DNA from 2 places in the Neorhizobium sp. PAMB6630 genome. Region 1 is predicted to be linked to the other one. Evidence: riboswitches for the same ligand, from Rfam matches in the RefSeq annotation. Region 1 holds a riboswitch; the other holds the start of a gene.
The links. Region 1 has a riboswitch for cobalamin ahead of AC4CWF_RS21275 (ABC transporter substrate-binding protein). Riboswitches for the same ligand answer to the same signal wherever they lie in the genome.
Positions count from the first base shown of each region.

Region 2: it holds a riboswitch for cobalamin, as region 1 does, so the genes downstream of both, AC4CWF_RS00910 (DUF1636 family protein) here and AC4CWF_RS21275 (ABC transporter substrate-binding protein) in region 1, are expected to answer to the same signal.

Region 1 covers NZ_JBZAYV010000002.1:546,864-554,831, reverse strand. The annotation lists gene AC4CWF_RS21300 (glutaminase) at 1-708, opposite strand, end outside; gene AC4CWF_RS21295 (MarR family winged helix-turn-helix transcriptional regulator) at 805-1,311, opposite strand; gene AC4CWF_RS21290 (peroxiredoxin) at 1,548-2,207, shown strand; gene AC4CWF_RS21285 (ABC transporter ATP-binding protein) at 2,290-3,069, opposite strand; gene AC4CWF_RS21280 (FecCD family ABC transporter permease) at 3,066-4,070, opposite strand; gene AC4CWF_RS21275 (ABC transporter substrate-binding protein) at 4,088-5,122, opposite strand; cobalamin riboswitch at 5,315-5,556, opposite strand; gene AC4CWF_RS21270 (hypothetical protein) at 6,754-6,966, shown strand; gene AC4CWF_RS21265 (EAL domain-containing protein) at 6,966-7,968, shown strand, end outside.
Region 2 covers NZ_CM177836.1:199,102-207,069, reverse strand. The annotation lists gene AC4CWF_RS00935 (M20 family metallopeptidase) at 1-594, opposite strand, end outside; gene cobD (threonine-phosphate decarboxylase CobD) at 678-1,739, opposite strand; gene cbiB (adenosylcobinamide-phosphate synthase CbiB) at 1,738-2,709, shown strand; gene AC4CWF_RS00920 (cobyric acid synthase) at 2,693-4,165, opposite strand; gene cobO (cob(I)yrinic acid a,c-diamide adenosyltransferase) at 4,165-4,779, opposite strand; cobalamin riboswitch at 4,879-5,085, shown strand; gene AC4CWF_RS00910 (DUF1636 family protein) at 5,215-5,640, shown strand; gene cobW (cobalamin biosynthesis protein CobW) at 5,652-6,689, shown strand; gene cobN (cobaltochelatase subunit CobN) at 6,689-7,968, shown strand, end outside.

The DNA of each region.
Region 1 (7,968 bases):
CGCATTGATGCGCCGCGCCCGCTGGCTGGAGACGACCGTGTGGCCCGATAGCGGGTTCTTGCCGTTTGCCGCCAGAAACAGACCGGCACGGGCAAGCTGAACGCAACTCATGGCCAGCGCACACTGGTGGAAATAGACCCCCAGCACATGATCGACGGGATGGGTGAGCTTGCCGAAGGATTTCATGAAATTGGCGAGCGCAAAATTGCGAAAGCCGGTCGCGGTTTCCGAGCGGGCGACTGCCGGATCGATGGCAATGCCGGCATCGTCGGCCAGATATTGCACGAAACGGACGATTTCGCCGATCGCCTCGCGCGGTGTGTGGCCGGACATCACCAAATCGGAAATGGCAATCGCGCCGGCATTGATGAAGGGATTGCGCGGCTTGCCGTTTTCATGCTCGAGCTGCACGATGGAATTGAAGGCGGAGCCGGAGGGCTCGCGGCCGACGCGGTTCCAGGTGGTTTCGCCGTGTTTGCCGAGCGCAAGCGTCAGCGTGAACACCTTGGAAATACTCTGGATGGAGAAGGCTTCGTCGCAATCGCCGACCTTGGAGACGCGGCCTTCCAGATCGATCACCGCGATGCCGAACTTTTTCGGATCGACATTGGCAAGCTCGGGAATGTAATCGGCCGCCTTGCCTTCGCCGGTACGCGGGGAAAGGGTGGCGTGGATTTCCTCGATGATGGCCTGAAGGTCGGTCGTCACGGTCGGGCATCTCCCTGCGGCAGATCTTTTTGAAAGCCCTTCTTCTATTGTCCATCCGGCTTTGCTTCGCAAGTGCAGCATAGCCGGGTTCGCGAACTACTCGTCAGCGGGGCCGGACAGGTGACTTGCCGCCGATGTCTTGACGCGGCCAATATCGCGCCAGAGGGCGGCTATCATGTCCTCGGACACATCACCCATGAGATCCCGCAGCCAGCCTTCGTGGGCCTCTGCCATGGCGGAAAACGTGGTCATGCCGGCCTCTGTCAGCTTTGCCACGGTCACACGCCGGTCGTCTGTCGGGGTTTCGCGGATGACCAGCCCGTCGGCCTCCAGCCGCTCGACAAGACCGGTAATGTTGCCGTTGGTGACCATGGTGCGCCTTGATAGTTCGCCAAGGCGCAAGCCTTCCTGTTCCCGGTAAAGCTGGGCCATCAGGTCGAACTGGGGAAGCGTCGCGCCAAATTCGGCGCGCAGGCGCTTGCGGATTTCCGTCGAGATGAGCTTGGTGGTGGACAGCATGCGAAGCCACAGCCGCGTTTCCGGTTTGGAGCGGGCATGCGTGGTGATTTCAAGGTCCATGCTGGTTTCATCCGGTTCCGTCATGCGCAGGCGTCCCCTCGGTTCTTCTTTTGCCAAAGCTGTACGAACCGTTATTTGAATTGTCAAAGGATTGGGTGAGCGGGCGGAACGGACGCTTTGCCGGGGGACTGCAAGGATGGCGCGAAAAAGAGAATGAAATTGCCCGGATGGGCGATTTGCCGCAACAGCCTCCCTCGTATCGAAAAGATTTGCGCCTATCTTCAGGGCATCCTGTTTTCAATGTCCTGGAGGAACATCCCTTGTCTTTGCGCATCAACGATATCGCCCCGGATTTTACCGCCGAGACCACGGTCGGGCCGCTCAATTTCCATGAATGGATCGGCAATGGCTGGGCGGTTCTCTTCTCGCATCCGAAGAATTTCACCCCCGTCTGCACGACAGAGCTTGGCGCGATGGCCGGCCTCGAAGGCGAGTTTCAGAAACGCGGCGTCAAGATCATCGGCATTTCCGTCGATCCGGTTGAAAGCCACGGCAAGTGGAAGGACGATATCCGCACGGCAACCGGTTATGACGTGGAATATCCGCTGATCGGCGACAAGGACCTGAAGGTCGCAAAGCTTTATGACATGCTGCCGGCCGGTGCTGGCGAAAGCTCGGAAGGCCGCACGCCTGCTGACAACGCCACCGTGCGCTCTGTTTATGTCATCGGCCCGGACAAGAAGATCAAGCTGATCCTCACCTATCCGATGACAACAGGCCGCAACTTCAACGAGATCCTGCGCGCCATCGATTCGATCCAGCTGACGGCCAAGCACCAGGTGGCAACGCCGGCCAACTGGCAGCCGGGCGAAGACGTTATCATCACCGCTGCCGTCTCCAACGAGGATGCGATCACCCGTTTTGGCGCCTTCGATGCGGTTCTGCCGTACCTGCGCAAGACCAAGCAGCCGGCTGCTTAAGTTTTTTGATGTAGCGCCGGGGCAAGCAACAGGCTTGCCCCGGCGTTTTTTTGGGGCGCCGTTGCGTGAGCGAGGTTACCTCTTACTCCGCAGCCATCCGTCTTGCCGGCGCAAAGCGGATGGAGCAAGTGCTGCTTTCGCCGCGCTCCACCACAGCCTCCACGTCAAACACATCGCGGATCAGCCGAGGCGTCAGCACCTCTGCCGGGCGGCCGAGGGCAACGATCCGGCCAGATTTCATCACGGCGATGCGGTCGCAGAACATAGCGGCATGGTTGAGATCGTGCAGCGCTGCAATGACAGTCAGATCGAGATGACGCACCAGATCGAGAAGGCCGATCTGGTGGCCGATGTCGAGATGGTTTGTCGGTTCGTCCAGCACCAGAAGCCTTGGCGCCTGGGCAAGCGCGCGTGCAATGTGCAGGCGCTGGCGCTCGCCACCGGAGAGCGTGTGCCACTGGCGCGCGGAAAGATGCGCCATACCGACATCTTTCAGCGCTGCATCGACAATCGCATCATCGTTTTGCGACCACGGCGACGATAGTCCGAGATAGGGCGTGCGGCCAAGCTCCACCGCCTGGCGCGCCGTCATGCGCTCGGATGTATCGGCCTGCTGTTCCACCAGCGCCAGACGCCTTGCGAGATCGCGCCGGGCAAGTTTTGCAAGCGGTTCCCTGTCCAGGGTGACCGTGCCGGTGCGCGGCTTGCGCAGCCCGCAGAGCATGGAAATCAGGCTCGTCTTGCCCGATCCGTTCGGCCCGATAATGCCGAAAAATTCGCCGGATGCGACGGTGAACGAGACATCACGCACGAGCATGTTGCCGCCGCTGACCAGCGAGAGATTGTCTGCCTCGACCTTCAAAGACTTGCCCTCCGCTGGCTCATGATGAGGGCAAAGGCGGGGGCGCCAAAAAGCGCCGTCACCACGCCGATTGGCAGCACCTGACCCTGGATGAGAATACGCGACAGAACGTCTGCCGCAATCATGAAGATGGCGCCGACGATGGCGGCGGCCGGCAGAAGAACGCCGTGGCGCACGCCGACCAGCATGCGGGTGGCATGCGGAATGACCAGCCCGACAAACCCGATGGAGCCGACCAGCGACACCATGACCGCCGTCATCATCGCCGTCGTTGCAATGAGGATGACGGTAACCCGGCGCACCGGAATGCCAAGCGAGGCGGCCGATTCCTTGCCGAAGGCAAAGGCATCCAGCGCGCGGGCCTGCCCCAGGCAGATGACAAGGCCGACGATTGCCACCGGCAGTGCCAGCGTCACATCCGGCCAGCGCACACCTGAGAGGTTGCCGAGCAGCCAGAACATGATGCCGCGCGCCTGTTCGGCATTGGCAGCTTTCGTCACGACAAAGGAGGTCAGCGCGTGAAAGAGCTGCGAGCCTGCAATACCCGCCAGAATGATGGCGGCCGAGCCGCGCCCGGCACGCATGGCCAAGAGGCTGACCAGCACAAAGGCGATGACGGCGCCGGCAAAGGCGCCGAGCGGCAGGCCGATCATGCCGCCGCCGAGCCCCAAGATCGCAACCGATACCGCGCCGGTGGACGCACCGGCGGAAATGCCGAGCACGTAAGGGTCGGCCAGCGGATTGCGCAGCAGCGACTGCAGCACGACGCCAGACAAGGAGAGCGCCGCCCCGCAGCAGGCGGCCACCACCACACGCGACAGCCGGTAGCTCCACACGATGCCTTCATCGATGGCATCAAGCGGGTAACCGGCGCCGAACAGGCGGTTGGCGGCAGTTTTCGCCACCACCTCGAACGGAATTGCCGTTTCGCCGATGGCGGCTCCAAACCAGAGCGCGAGTAGAAGGGCAGCAAGGGCAGCACAGGCTGCCCCCACCGCCATGCGCGTGCGGCTGTGCTTCAACGCGAAAGGCCCGCCTTGGCAATCGCATCGGCCAGAACCTCGATGCCATCGATGGTGCGGATGGTCGGGTTCATCGTCTGCGCGTCCATTTCCACCACATGACCGGCCTTCACCGTCGGCATCAGGCTGACAACCGGATCCTTCTGCAGGAAGGCCGTCTTGACGGCGATGTCATCGGCGGGATAACGGCGCCGTTCCATGCGGGCGGTGACGATGATCGACGGGTTGGCCCGTGCAATCGTTTCCCAGCCGACGGTTGGCCATTCCTCGTCGCTGTCGATGACGTTTTCTATGCCGAGCGCCTTCATGATGTAGCCCGGCGCACCGTTCTTGCCGGCCACATAAGGGTCTGCGGCAAGCGTTGCGCTGGAAAACCAGAAGACGGCCGATAGTTTTGACGTGGCGCCTGCCACCTTGGCGCGGGCGGCCTGTTCGCGCGCCACAAGATCGGCCACCACCTGCTCGCCGCGATCTTGAACGTTAAAGATCCGGGCGAGGTCGCGGATTTCCTGGTAGATCAGGTCCATGCTGAAGGCTTCTGCCCGCACACCGTCGCCGCCGGAGGAATTGTCCTTGCCGATGCAATCCGACGGCGAGGTGTAGACCGGCACGCCGAGATCCTCAAACTGAGCAATCGAGCCGACGGTGCCCTTTGGCCCGACATGCCACTGGAACTGCACCGTGACGAGATCGGGCTTTGTGGCGATGACGCTTTCAAAGCTCGGGTCGTTATCGGCAAGGCGCGGCACGGCCGCATTGGCCTCCTCATAACCCTTCAGCACCGGCCCCAGCCAGACGGCCGTGCCAACCACTGTCTTGGAGAGACCGAGCATATAGAGAATTTCCGTCGTGCTTTGTCCGAGCGACACGGCCCTTTCCGGCGTTTTTGAAAAGGTAATCTGTCGCCCGCAGTTCTGGAGCGTCAGCGGATAGGTGGTTTCAGTGGCTAAAGCGCCCGAAGCGACAAATGTGGCGGCAAGGCCGGCAAAAAGCTGCAAAGCCGGTACGGCCCGGCGCAGCAACTGCGTCATGCTGGAAATCATTGGTCAAACCCTGTCAGTGTATGGCCGTCAAACGGACCTGCGATAAGGCACCTCGGCTGCAGCCAGCCTCGGTGAACGGATGTCTGGCGTTTGGGGCGCTTGAGGGTTCGACATGCGGTGCTCGCAAAAGCGAGTGTCATTCATTGTCAGCTCCTGTTCCGGGCATCCCCGCCCGTGACGTTGGACTTCAGTGCGATGGCAGGTCTCCTGGCTCACGGTTAGCGCTTCTCATCTGCCTTCCCGCACGCTTTTGTCGTGCAGTGGCATGGCGCCTTTATCAGGCGCCACAAGGATGATCGGCATCCGCTTACAGTTGCGGGGGCAGCCACGGCTTTGGACCCCAAATGGGCTCTGCACCGTGTTCCCTATTAATCCCCTCGTCCGGAAAGCCGGATTGGGGAACCATCAACGACCAGTTAAGCTGCCATACAACACCGCGTCAAGGCGCAGCATGACCGCAAAACGATCTGCCTTCGTTATGTAATGTAATATCGTTACGTCTAGAGGCGCGCAAGTGTTTTGTCCAGAGGGTTTCCCGGATTTTGCACAGGAGCGGCTTTGCCCGCTTGGTGCGTGCTGACAGCGAATCGCCAGCCGGCAGCGTGGTTCAGACCGGCGATGCTCATGACGAGCGCCTTCGACCTATCGGAAATTGTGACATGGCGTCCGGTCCCTGCCGCCTGGCGGGTTTGGCGATGGTCGATCCCCGCCGGAAGGATGCGGGCATCCCGTCGCGGCTACGGGGATCGTCAGTTGCGGGTTTGCAAGCGCTCTAGGGTGCTCAACTCTTGCCCGCTCCATAATGGATCGGTGATCACGGTAGCGCGGCAAAATTTGCCCCTTTTCGGGACGGGCGCGTCGGAAACGGTTCTTGCATGTTTTTCTTCCGTCCCGTTTTGGAGCGATACCGGAAAGAAATACTAGCGCCTGCGCCGGATCTTCTGCCATGTCGCGGTGCGACGTTACGGCAAACCGCTGTTTGCCTTGTTCTTGTCTCATTTGCAGGCGAATCTGTCGTCAGATATAGTGTTGCGGTAAAAGCTGAGCGGGTGCTTCGCCGAGCGAAATGAGCGGCGCGACACTCCTTTTGTTCTTCGCCGTGATGGACTGGAGCCAGGGTGCGGTGCGGCCTTTTGGCCCTGCCTCGGGTCCGTTTATGCGCAGTCATGAATATGTTTTAACTGGCTTTTCATTTAGGGATCAATGCGCTAGATCGCCGCTGACGCTGATTTGCTTCGTCGACCGGCGCCTATCGCTCATTGCTTGATGTGTGAGTTGCGGTGTCGCGCATTGTTCGTCTGCGTCGCTCTTTGCAATCCCGATTGCGGGGTTGGCTGGCAACAAAGTTTCAGGCGGCAGACAAATTCTGCCGTTCTGTGTCGGTATACAGTTTGTGGCTTGAAATATATGATTTTTCCACTTTCGGCGCCGTGCCTATTCAGTGCCCAAGGTACAAAAAATGCGCAGAAAGCTTGATTTCACTATAAGTGTTACCATTGACAATAATGCGATAAATCTTGTAAAAATAACTCGCGTTTTGTTGGAACCCAGAATTCATAAAACACTGAAAAATTAACGACTTCTTAATACAAGACACCGTCGGAAAAAGGGATCCCTTTATGCAGGGTGAAATCAGCTATGATAGCTGTAATCCGGGGTATGGCGATGCGGTAGAATTTCTGCGCAAGCGCTCCTCGGACCGGGATGAGCTCGATATCGTTGGTTCCTCGAACGGTGTATTCAGGCCGTTCATCAACGAAGTGGGTAACGCTTCTTGCTATGCCGGTGGCGTTGCAGGATGCGTGTACATGATCAGCTGGAGGGCGCTTTGATGAATGCGACCGCCGCCATGTGCATTACTATCGATAATCTCGGAGATATTTCCGCGCATTTCGGCGAGGGTGTCGCCGGCCGCGTGCTGGCGGAAGTCGCCCGCCGCCTGGAGCGTTCGATGGACGCGCCGTTCAGCATTGAGAGCTGGGGCGTGGCCGCTCCGCTCGAGTGCTGCAATGGTATGCCGAGCTGGTCGCGCGTCAACGAGGCCATGTGTGCCGCGGCCGCCCTGCCCATATCGGTTGGTTATAACCGTATCGTTGTTGCTCTCAGCTGCCGCAATTCGGCGCCCGAAACCTCGGAAGCCCTGCATACGGCCTCGCAGGTCAGCGCTCAGGAATACCGCATCGACATGAGTGCGGCGGCGATTGCTTATGAAGCGCTGTTCAATGCGCGCTTTGCGCTGGTGGAGCAGCCCGTCTGCAGTGCAACCGACGCTGCAAACCTGCTTTATTCGGAATGCGTCGTGCGCCTGTCGGACGAAGATGGCCGCGTTGTCATGCCTGGCGTTTACGCGCCGGCACTGGAGCGTCTTGGTCTGACGCAGGTGTTTGATCGCCGCATCGCCCAGGCTGTGATCGCGGAACTGTGCCGCCGGCCCGACGCGGTGCTGGGATGCAATATGTCAGCGTTGTCAGCCTCGGAGGATCTGTGGTGGCGGCTGGTTTTCCCGCGCCTGGTGCGCGAGGCCGGCATCGGTCACCGCATGGTCATCGAGATCTCGGAATCGGGGCGTCCCTACAGCTTCGAGGCGGTGGTGGAGTTCGTGTCGCATATTCAGCAAGTGGGTTGCCGTGTCGCACTCGATGATTTCGGCACCGGCTTCAGCTCCATCGGATATGCGCGCCACACGCGCTTCGATGTGATCAAGATCGATGCCGGACGTATCCGCACCCGCGGTTCGGACGCGCCGCAACTGCTTGGCCATCTGATTTCGCTTGCCCGCCACGTGGCAGAAGAGGTCGTGGTCGGGGCGGTCGAAAGCGAGGCGGATCTTGTCG
Region 2 (7,968 bases), on a different replicon from region 1:
CGAGGCGCGACCGGTGAAGGTGAAATCGATGCGGCAATTGGCAAGCGACGTTTCCCGCTGCACGCCGGCAAAATTGCTCGGATGCCAGCAGATGGCGATATCGACATCCGAAAACGCCCCGGCGCGCACCATGAACGCCTTGGCGGCACCGCCTTCTTCAGCCGGGCAACCGTAATAACGTACGCGGCCGGGCGTTCCCGTCGCTTCCAGCCAGTCCTTGAGCGCGGTTGCTGCCAGAAGCGAGGCGGAGCCTAAAAGATTATGGCCGCACCCATGGCCGTTGGCGCCGGCGGTCAGCGGATCGTGATGGGTGACGCCCGCCTTCTGGCTGAGGCCGGCCAGCGCATCGAATTCGCCGAGAACGGCAATCACCGGGCCGCCTTCACCCGCCTCGCCGATCAACGCGGTTGGAATATCGGCGACGTTTTCGGTGATGGCAAACCCTTGAGCCTCCAGCATTTCCCGGTGGGCGGCGGCCGACTGCACTTCCATGTAGCAGGTTTCCGGCGTTGCCCAGACCCGGTCGCTCAGTTCCGTGAACACCTCCCTCTTCCTGTCGATGGCCTCGAAGATCTGGGGGAGATTGCTGTTCATGGACATAAGATTACCTGCCTGCGACGATCATGATGTGAAAACCTAACCCAGTACCGACAGAATGCAAACCTTTCCGACAGGCTTCAACCGCGCCAGATTTGCGCCTCAAGGCCCGATTCCAGTCGTTTCCACTCGCCGTCCTGTGGCAGGCCGATGCGCAGGCAATCCGGCCGTTCGGCAAACCTGCGAACGAGGATGCCGCACCGACCGAGATGCGCAAAGATCGCCGATGCTTCGGCATGCCTCAAATAGCGAAACAGCGTCGTGCCACCGCAAACGGGAAGGCCAGCCGCCGCCAGAAGCGCATCGAGACGCGCTGCATCCTCGCGTAACCGTTGCCGCATGGCCTGTTGCCAGTCTCTGTCGGCGAGCGCCTGAAGCCCGATGCACAAGGTTGGCCCCGGAATGGCCCAGGGACCGAGACGGGCCGACAGTTTTTGCGCAATAGCGACCGGGGCGACGGCAAAGCCCAACCGCACGCCGGCCAGACCATAAAATTTGCCGAAGGAGCGCAGGACGACCAGCCCCTCATGCACGGCACCAGCCACGCTTTGAACCGGTTCGATCACCTCCATGAAGGCCTCGTCCACGACCAGAAGCCCGCCCTTTGCCGCCATATGGCGGGAGAGTGCCAGAAGATCGCCCGCGCCAAGAAGCCGCCCGTCCGGATTGTTGGGATTGACCACGACAGCCAGATCTGTGTCAAAAAGCGCCTCAAAGTGCTGCACCTCGGCGGTGTCAAAGCCGGAAAGCTTTGCCATGCGCGCATGTTCGCCATAGGTGGGCGACAGGATAGCCGCCCGTCTTCCAGCACCGGACAGGGCGCCGAATACGGCCTCGATGATCAGCGGCAAAAGGATATGCGTGCCGGGTGCCGCGGCCAGATGATGCGGTGACGGCGCACCGTAGATTTCCGAGGCAAGACGCTTCAGACGAGCAAGATCGTCCGGCTCCGGCAGGCGGGAGAAAGCGGTGGCGGGGATGGACGAATAGGCATAAGGGTGCGGGTTGATGCCGGTGGAGAGATCGATCCACGGTTTTGCCGCTTGCGGAAACATGAGGGCCGCGCGCGCCAGATTGCCGCCGTGATCGATCGCCTGCCGCGCCTCGTCCCGCCCCTGTTGTCGATCCTGTCTGTCATCCATGGCTTTTTCTCTCGCCTTCCTGGCTTTGCTTATTGAACGGCTTGTCGGTTATCCGCAATGGCTGGTGGATCGCATCGGCCATCCGGTCATCTGGATCGGCGCGCTGATCAGCCGGCTGGAAAAACGGTTCAACGACCTCGGCCTGCCGTTCGGGCAGCGCAAGCGCAACGGCTTTTTCGCTTTTCTCATCCTGCTTTTCGCCGCTGTTCTGCCAGCGCTTCTCCTCGAAAGCGCACTGGCGTGGCTGCCGCTTGGCCTCATCGTCACGGCCCTCCTCTCCTCCAGCATGCTTGCCCAGAAAAGCCTGGAAGACCATGTGCGGGCCGTGGCCGATGCGCTGGAAACCGGCGGTCTGGAAAAAGGTCGCAAGGCCGTGTCGATGATCGTCGGACGCGATCCCGACCAGCTGGACGAAGCCGCCGTCTGCCGCGCCGCCATCGAAAGCCTTGCCGAAAACTTTTCCGATGGCGTGACCGCGCCAGCCGTCTGGCTCGGCGTCGGAGGGCTGCCCGGTGCCTGCGCCTACAAGGCCACCAATACCGCCGACAGCATGATCGGCCACCTGAACGCCCGCTACAGCGCCTACGGCTGGGCGGCAGCCCGCTTTGATGATCTCATCAACCTGCCCGCCTCGCGCCTGACGGCGCTGCTGTTCATTGCAGCCGCCGCCCTTCTGCCGGGCGCGTCGGCGAAAGCGGCCTGGGCTGCGGTGCGGCGTGATGCGCGCCACCACAAATCGCCCAACGCCGGCTGGCCAGAGGCCGCCATAGCCGGCGCGCTGGGCCTCGGTCTTGCAGGCCCCCGCGTTTATGGCGGGGTCCTGGTCGAGGATCATGTGATGGGAGAGGGCGGACGGCGCGAGGCGACCAGCGCGGATATTCGCCGCGCGCTTGCCCTTTCGCGTATCGCAGACCTATTGCTGATCATCCTCTTCGGGCTCCTCGCCCTCCTCTTTACCGTGCGAGGCTGAGCAAGAGATCCAGATCGAGATGCCGTTCCAGATGGGCGGCGAGCCGGTCGAGCACGTCCTCCACGCCCTGTTCGTAATCAAGCCGCGTTTCATCGCCGCCAAGCCGCGTCAGCCATGACGAGCGCTGGCGGTCATCGGCAAACAGGCCGTGGATATAGGTGCCGCTGACCAGCCCGTCGGCCGAGCAAGCCCCTTCCGGTTCACCGCCGATCTGGGCAAAGCATCGCGTCCGGTCCAGTCCGGTCGTTTCACCGACATGCATTTCATAGCCGGCAAAGGAGTTTCCATCGGCCGTCTCGCCGGAGACTGCGACGAGATGTTTTTGCCCGGTCAGCCGGGTTTCCACGTCGAGGAGGCCGAGCCCCTGTTCCACGGCACCGGCGGGACCTTCGATACCCTCGGGATCCGCCACCGTCTTGCCGAGCATCTGATATCCGCCGCAAAGGCCGAGCACCGGCTTGCCACGGCGACGGTGGGCGGCGATATCGATATCCAGACCGGATTGCTTGAGCACCTGCAGGTCTGCAATCGTGGCTTTTGAACCAAGAAGCAGCACAAGATCGGCATCGGCTGGAAGAACCTCCCCCGGTCTTACCCGCACAAGCTCCACCTGTGGTTCGGCATCCAGCGGATCGAGATCATCGAAATTGGATACATGCGGCAGGATCGGCACGGCAATGCGGAGTTTGGTGCCGACCTTTGCGGCGGGTCTGGATTGAAGCGCCAGCGCATCCTCGGCCGGAAGACTTGTGGCTTCGGCAAAATGCGGCAGGAGGCCGATGGGTGCCCAGCCGGTAAAACCCTCAATCATCGTCATGCCCTCGGCAAACAGCGTCGGGTCACCGCGAAAGCGGTTGACGATAAAGGCGCGGATCATCGCGGCATCTTGCGGCTCCAGCACCAGTTTCGTGCCGGCAAGGCTTGCGATCACGCCGCCGCGGTCGATATCACCGATCAGCACCACCGGCACGTCGGCGGCCCGCGCAAAACCCATATTGGCAATGTCATTGCGCCGCAGGTTCACCTCCGATGCGCTGCCCGCCCCCTCCACCAGCACCAGATCGGCCTCGGCTTTCAGGCGGGAAAAGCTGTCGAGCACGCGCGGCATCAGGCCGGCCTTGATCTCCTGGTATTCGGCAGCCTTGGCATTGCCTTCCACACGGCCCTGCACCACCAGCTGCGCGCCAACCTCGCTCTGGGGTTTCAGAAGCACCGGGTTCATGTGGACGGAAAGCGGCGCCCGCGCCGCACGCGCCTGCAGCGCCTGCGCCCGGCCAATTTCGCCGCCATCGGCGGTCACCGCCGCATTGTTCGACATGTTCTGCGGCTTGAACGGCAGAACACGAAGCCCGCGCAGGGTGAACGCACGCGCAAGCCCCGCCACGATGAGCGATTTGCCGACATCCGAACCGGTGCCCTGGAACATCAATGCCTTGGCGGGTCGTTGCTGCGTCATCAGAACTCGATCCCGGCCTGCGCCTTCACGCCTGCCTTGAAGTGATGTTTCACCAGCGTCATCTCGGTCACCATGTCGGCGGCCTCGATGAGCGCAGGCTTGGCATTGCGCCCGGTGACGATGACATGCAGGTCCGGCCGGCGGGCTGAGAGATCGGCAATCACCCGCTCGAGATCGAGGTAATCGTAGCGCAGTGCAATGTTCAACTCGTCGAGGATCAAGAGGCCGACGTCAGGCTCGGCCATCATCTCCAGCGCCTTGTCCCAGGCGCGTTCGGCGGCGGCCACGTCGCGTTTCAGGTCCTGCGTGTCCCAGGTAAAACCCTCGCCCATCGTGTGCCAGATCATCCGGTCGCCAAACGCCTGCAGCGCCACGCGCTCGCCCGTATCCCAGGCACCCTTGATGAATTGCACCACCGCCACCTTGCGGCCATGGCCGAGCATGCGCAGCGCAAGCCCGAAGGCTGCCGTCGATTTGCCCTTGCCGGGGCCGGTATTGACGATCAGCAGACCCTTTTCGAGGGTCTTTTCCGCCACTTCCGCATCCTGCACGGCCTTGCGGTTTTCCATCTTGCGGCGGTGGCGTTCGGCCTCGCGTTCGTCGATTTCCTTCATCAGGCTCTCCTGGCGCATCCTCGGGAGGCGGGACTATAGTCGAACCTTTTCCCGCGGCAATGCCTTGCGCGCTGCCATTGACACGCAAGCGGCTAAGCGCATAGTGACAGGGACAACGGTCTTTTCCCGGCAACGGGGAAAGCTAAGAGGGAACGTGGTGCGGTTTTTCAAAAACCTAAACCACGGCTGCCCCCGCAACTGTAAGCGGGTAGTCCGGCGCATCAGGCCACTGAAGGCAACTTCGGGAAGGCGGCGCACGGGCGACGATCCGCGAGCCAGGAGACCTGCCGTTGACGACAGATGATCCAGCCGGGCGGGGTGCTCCGGAACGGATAGTTTTCGAAAGACAGGGGGGCGCCGAGGGCAGCCTTCCGTGTCTGCACCCCGCTATCGTTTGACAGGCCGTTCAGGCACATCGGTAAAGGTGGGGTGACAGTGGATTTATCAGCACGAAACGAGCGTCCAGAGACGGCGGATATCCCCGTCCGTGCGGTTATCGTGCATGTCTGCGAAACCTGCCGCAGCGCCACGCAAGACCCGGCAGCCCCCCGTGAGGGCGCCGTGCTGGCACAAAACCTTGCTCACCATAACGAACCCGGCATCGAGGTGAAGAGTGTTGCCTGCCTTGCCAATTGCAAGCGGGGCCTCAGCGCCAGCATCCAGAGCAGCACCGGCTGGAGCTATATTTTCGGTGATCTCACCACCGAGAGCGGCGAGGATCTTCTCATGGGCGCGCGCCTGCTTGCCGGCTCGGCCGATGGGCTGATGCCGTGGAAAGGCCGCCCGGACAGCCTGAAACGCGGCATGATTGCCCGCATTCCGCCGTTTCCGCCCGTTCAATCCCAGAACCAGAAGCCTTGAAGGACGATCCCATGACCTCTTCCCTCGCCCGCATTCCCTGCACGGTTGTCACCGGCTTTCTCGGCGCCGGCAAAACCACGCTGCTTGCCCAGGCGCTGCAGAACATCAAGGGCAAGCGGCTTGCCATCATCGTCAACGAGTTCGGTGATGTCGGCATCGATGGCGAGATCCTGAAAAGCTGCGGCATCGAAAACTGCCCCGAAGACAACATCATTGAGCTGGCGAACGGCTGCATCTGCTGCACGGTGGCCGATGATTTCGTGCCGGCGATCGACCGCATTCTGGCGATGGAACCGAAGGTGGATCATATCCTGATCGAAACCTCCGGCCTTGCACTGCCGAAGCCCCTGATCCAGGCCTTCCAGTGGCCGAGCGTCAAAAGCCGCGTGACCGTGGATGGCGTGATCGCCGTTGTGGACGGGCTGGCGCTGGCCGAAGGCCGCGTGGCCGACGACATGGAGGCACTGGCGGCGCAGCGGGTCAACGACGACGCGCTCGACCATGACGACCCCGTCGAGGAAGTGTTCGAAGACCAGATTGCCTGCGCCGATCTCGTCATTCTCACCAAGGCCGATCTTCTTTCCGCTGCCGATCTGGAAAAGGCCCGCGCCCATGTGAGCGCCCACCTGCCGCGTGCGGTGCGCATCGTCAATTCTGAAAAGGGCGCGGTCGATCCGGCCGTGTTCATCGGCCTCGGGCTTGCCGTCGAGGACGACATCGAGAACCGCAAGACGCATCACGATGATGAACTGGACCACGAGCACGACGATTTCGACAGCTTTGTTCTTGATATCTCCGCAATTTCTGATCCCGAAAGCCTCAGCCGGCGCATTGCCGATGTGACGGCGGCCGAAAAGGTACTGCGCATCAAGGGTTATGTGGAAGTAAAGGGCAAGCCTATGCGGCTTCTGGTGCAGGCCGTCGGCCCGCGCGTGAACCATTATTTTGACCGCGCCTGGGGTGTCGGCGAAGACCGTCGTTCGCGCCTTGTCGTGATCGGCGAAAAGGGCATCGATGCCGCCCGAATCGGACAAATATTGGCGGCCTGATGCACATCCTTGCCACCACATCCTCGTCGCTCGACGATCTGATCGAACCGGTCGATCTCAACCAGACGCCGGGCGATGTGGTGGTGCTGTCCTTTACCGACAGCGACCTGAACGGCATGGCATCCGCCTGGGACAGGCTGTCGCGCGCAGACCTGTCGCTGCGCCTTGCCCAGCTTTCAGACCTGCGCCACCCGATGTCCGTCGATCTCTGGATCGACAAGGTCGCCCGCCATGCACGGGTGCTGATGGTGCGCGTGCTCGGCGGTTATGACCGCTGGCGTTACGGGGTCGAAGAGCTTTCGCATCTGGCGCGCCGGAACAAAATTCCCCTCATTCTTCTGCCCGGTGAATGCAGCGAGACGGACGACCGCCTGACGGCCGCCTCCACCGTATCCACCGACGAGATCACCCGCCTCCTCGCCTTCTTCCGCGAGGGCGGGCCTGACAATCTCGACCGGCTGGCGACAAGTCTTTTCGCGCTGGCAGATGGTCGAGGCGACGTGCGGCCGGTGGCTGAGGCCGTGCCAAAACTTGGCTTTTACCGGCCCGGCCACGGCGTGGTCTCCCTTCCAGAGGCGCTGGAGGGTTTGGCGGGCAAAAAAATCCTGCCGCTCCTGTTTTACCGTTCCATGCTGCTTGCCGGCGATATCGCCCCCATCGATGCGCTGTCGCAAGCGCTTGCCGCGCGCGGCTTTGCGCCGCTTCCTGTCTTCGTGCCGGGGCTGAAGGATGCGGGAACCCTCACCTTCCTCCACGAGACGTTGTCGCGCCTTGAGCCTGCCGCGATCATCACCGCGACAGCCTTTGCCAGCCACGCGGAACCGGACGGAAAAACCCTGTTCGACCGGCTCGGCGTGCCGGTTTTTCAGGCTGTCATCGCCACCACAAAACGCGAGGCCTGGATCGGCAGCCAGCGCGGGCTCGGACCCTCGGATCTGGCCATGCATGTGGTGCTGCCGGAACTGGATGGGCGCATACTGGCCGGCGTGCTCTCCTTCAAGGCCGAGCGCGAAGGCGACACGGCCTATGGTTTTTCGGGCTTTGCCAACCGCCCGGAGCCCGACCGGGTGGAGGCCGTGGCAGACCGCATCGCCCGGCATCTGGCGCTTCAGCAGACGCCGCGGGCTGAGCGCCGGATCGTCATCCTGATGCCGGATTATCCGGGCGCTGCCGGCCGCACCGGTTATGCGGTCGGTCTGGATGTGCCGGAAAGCGTGCGGCAGATGCTCATTCAGTTAGCCGGGCAAGGATATGGCGTTTCGGATATTCCCGACACGGC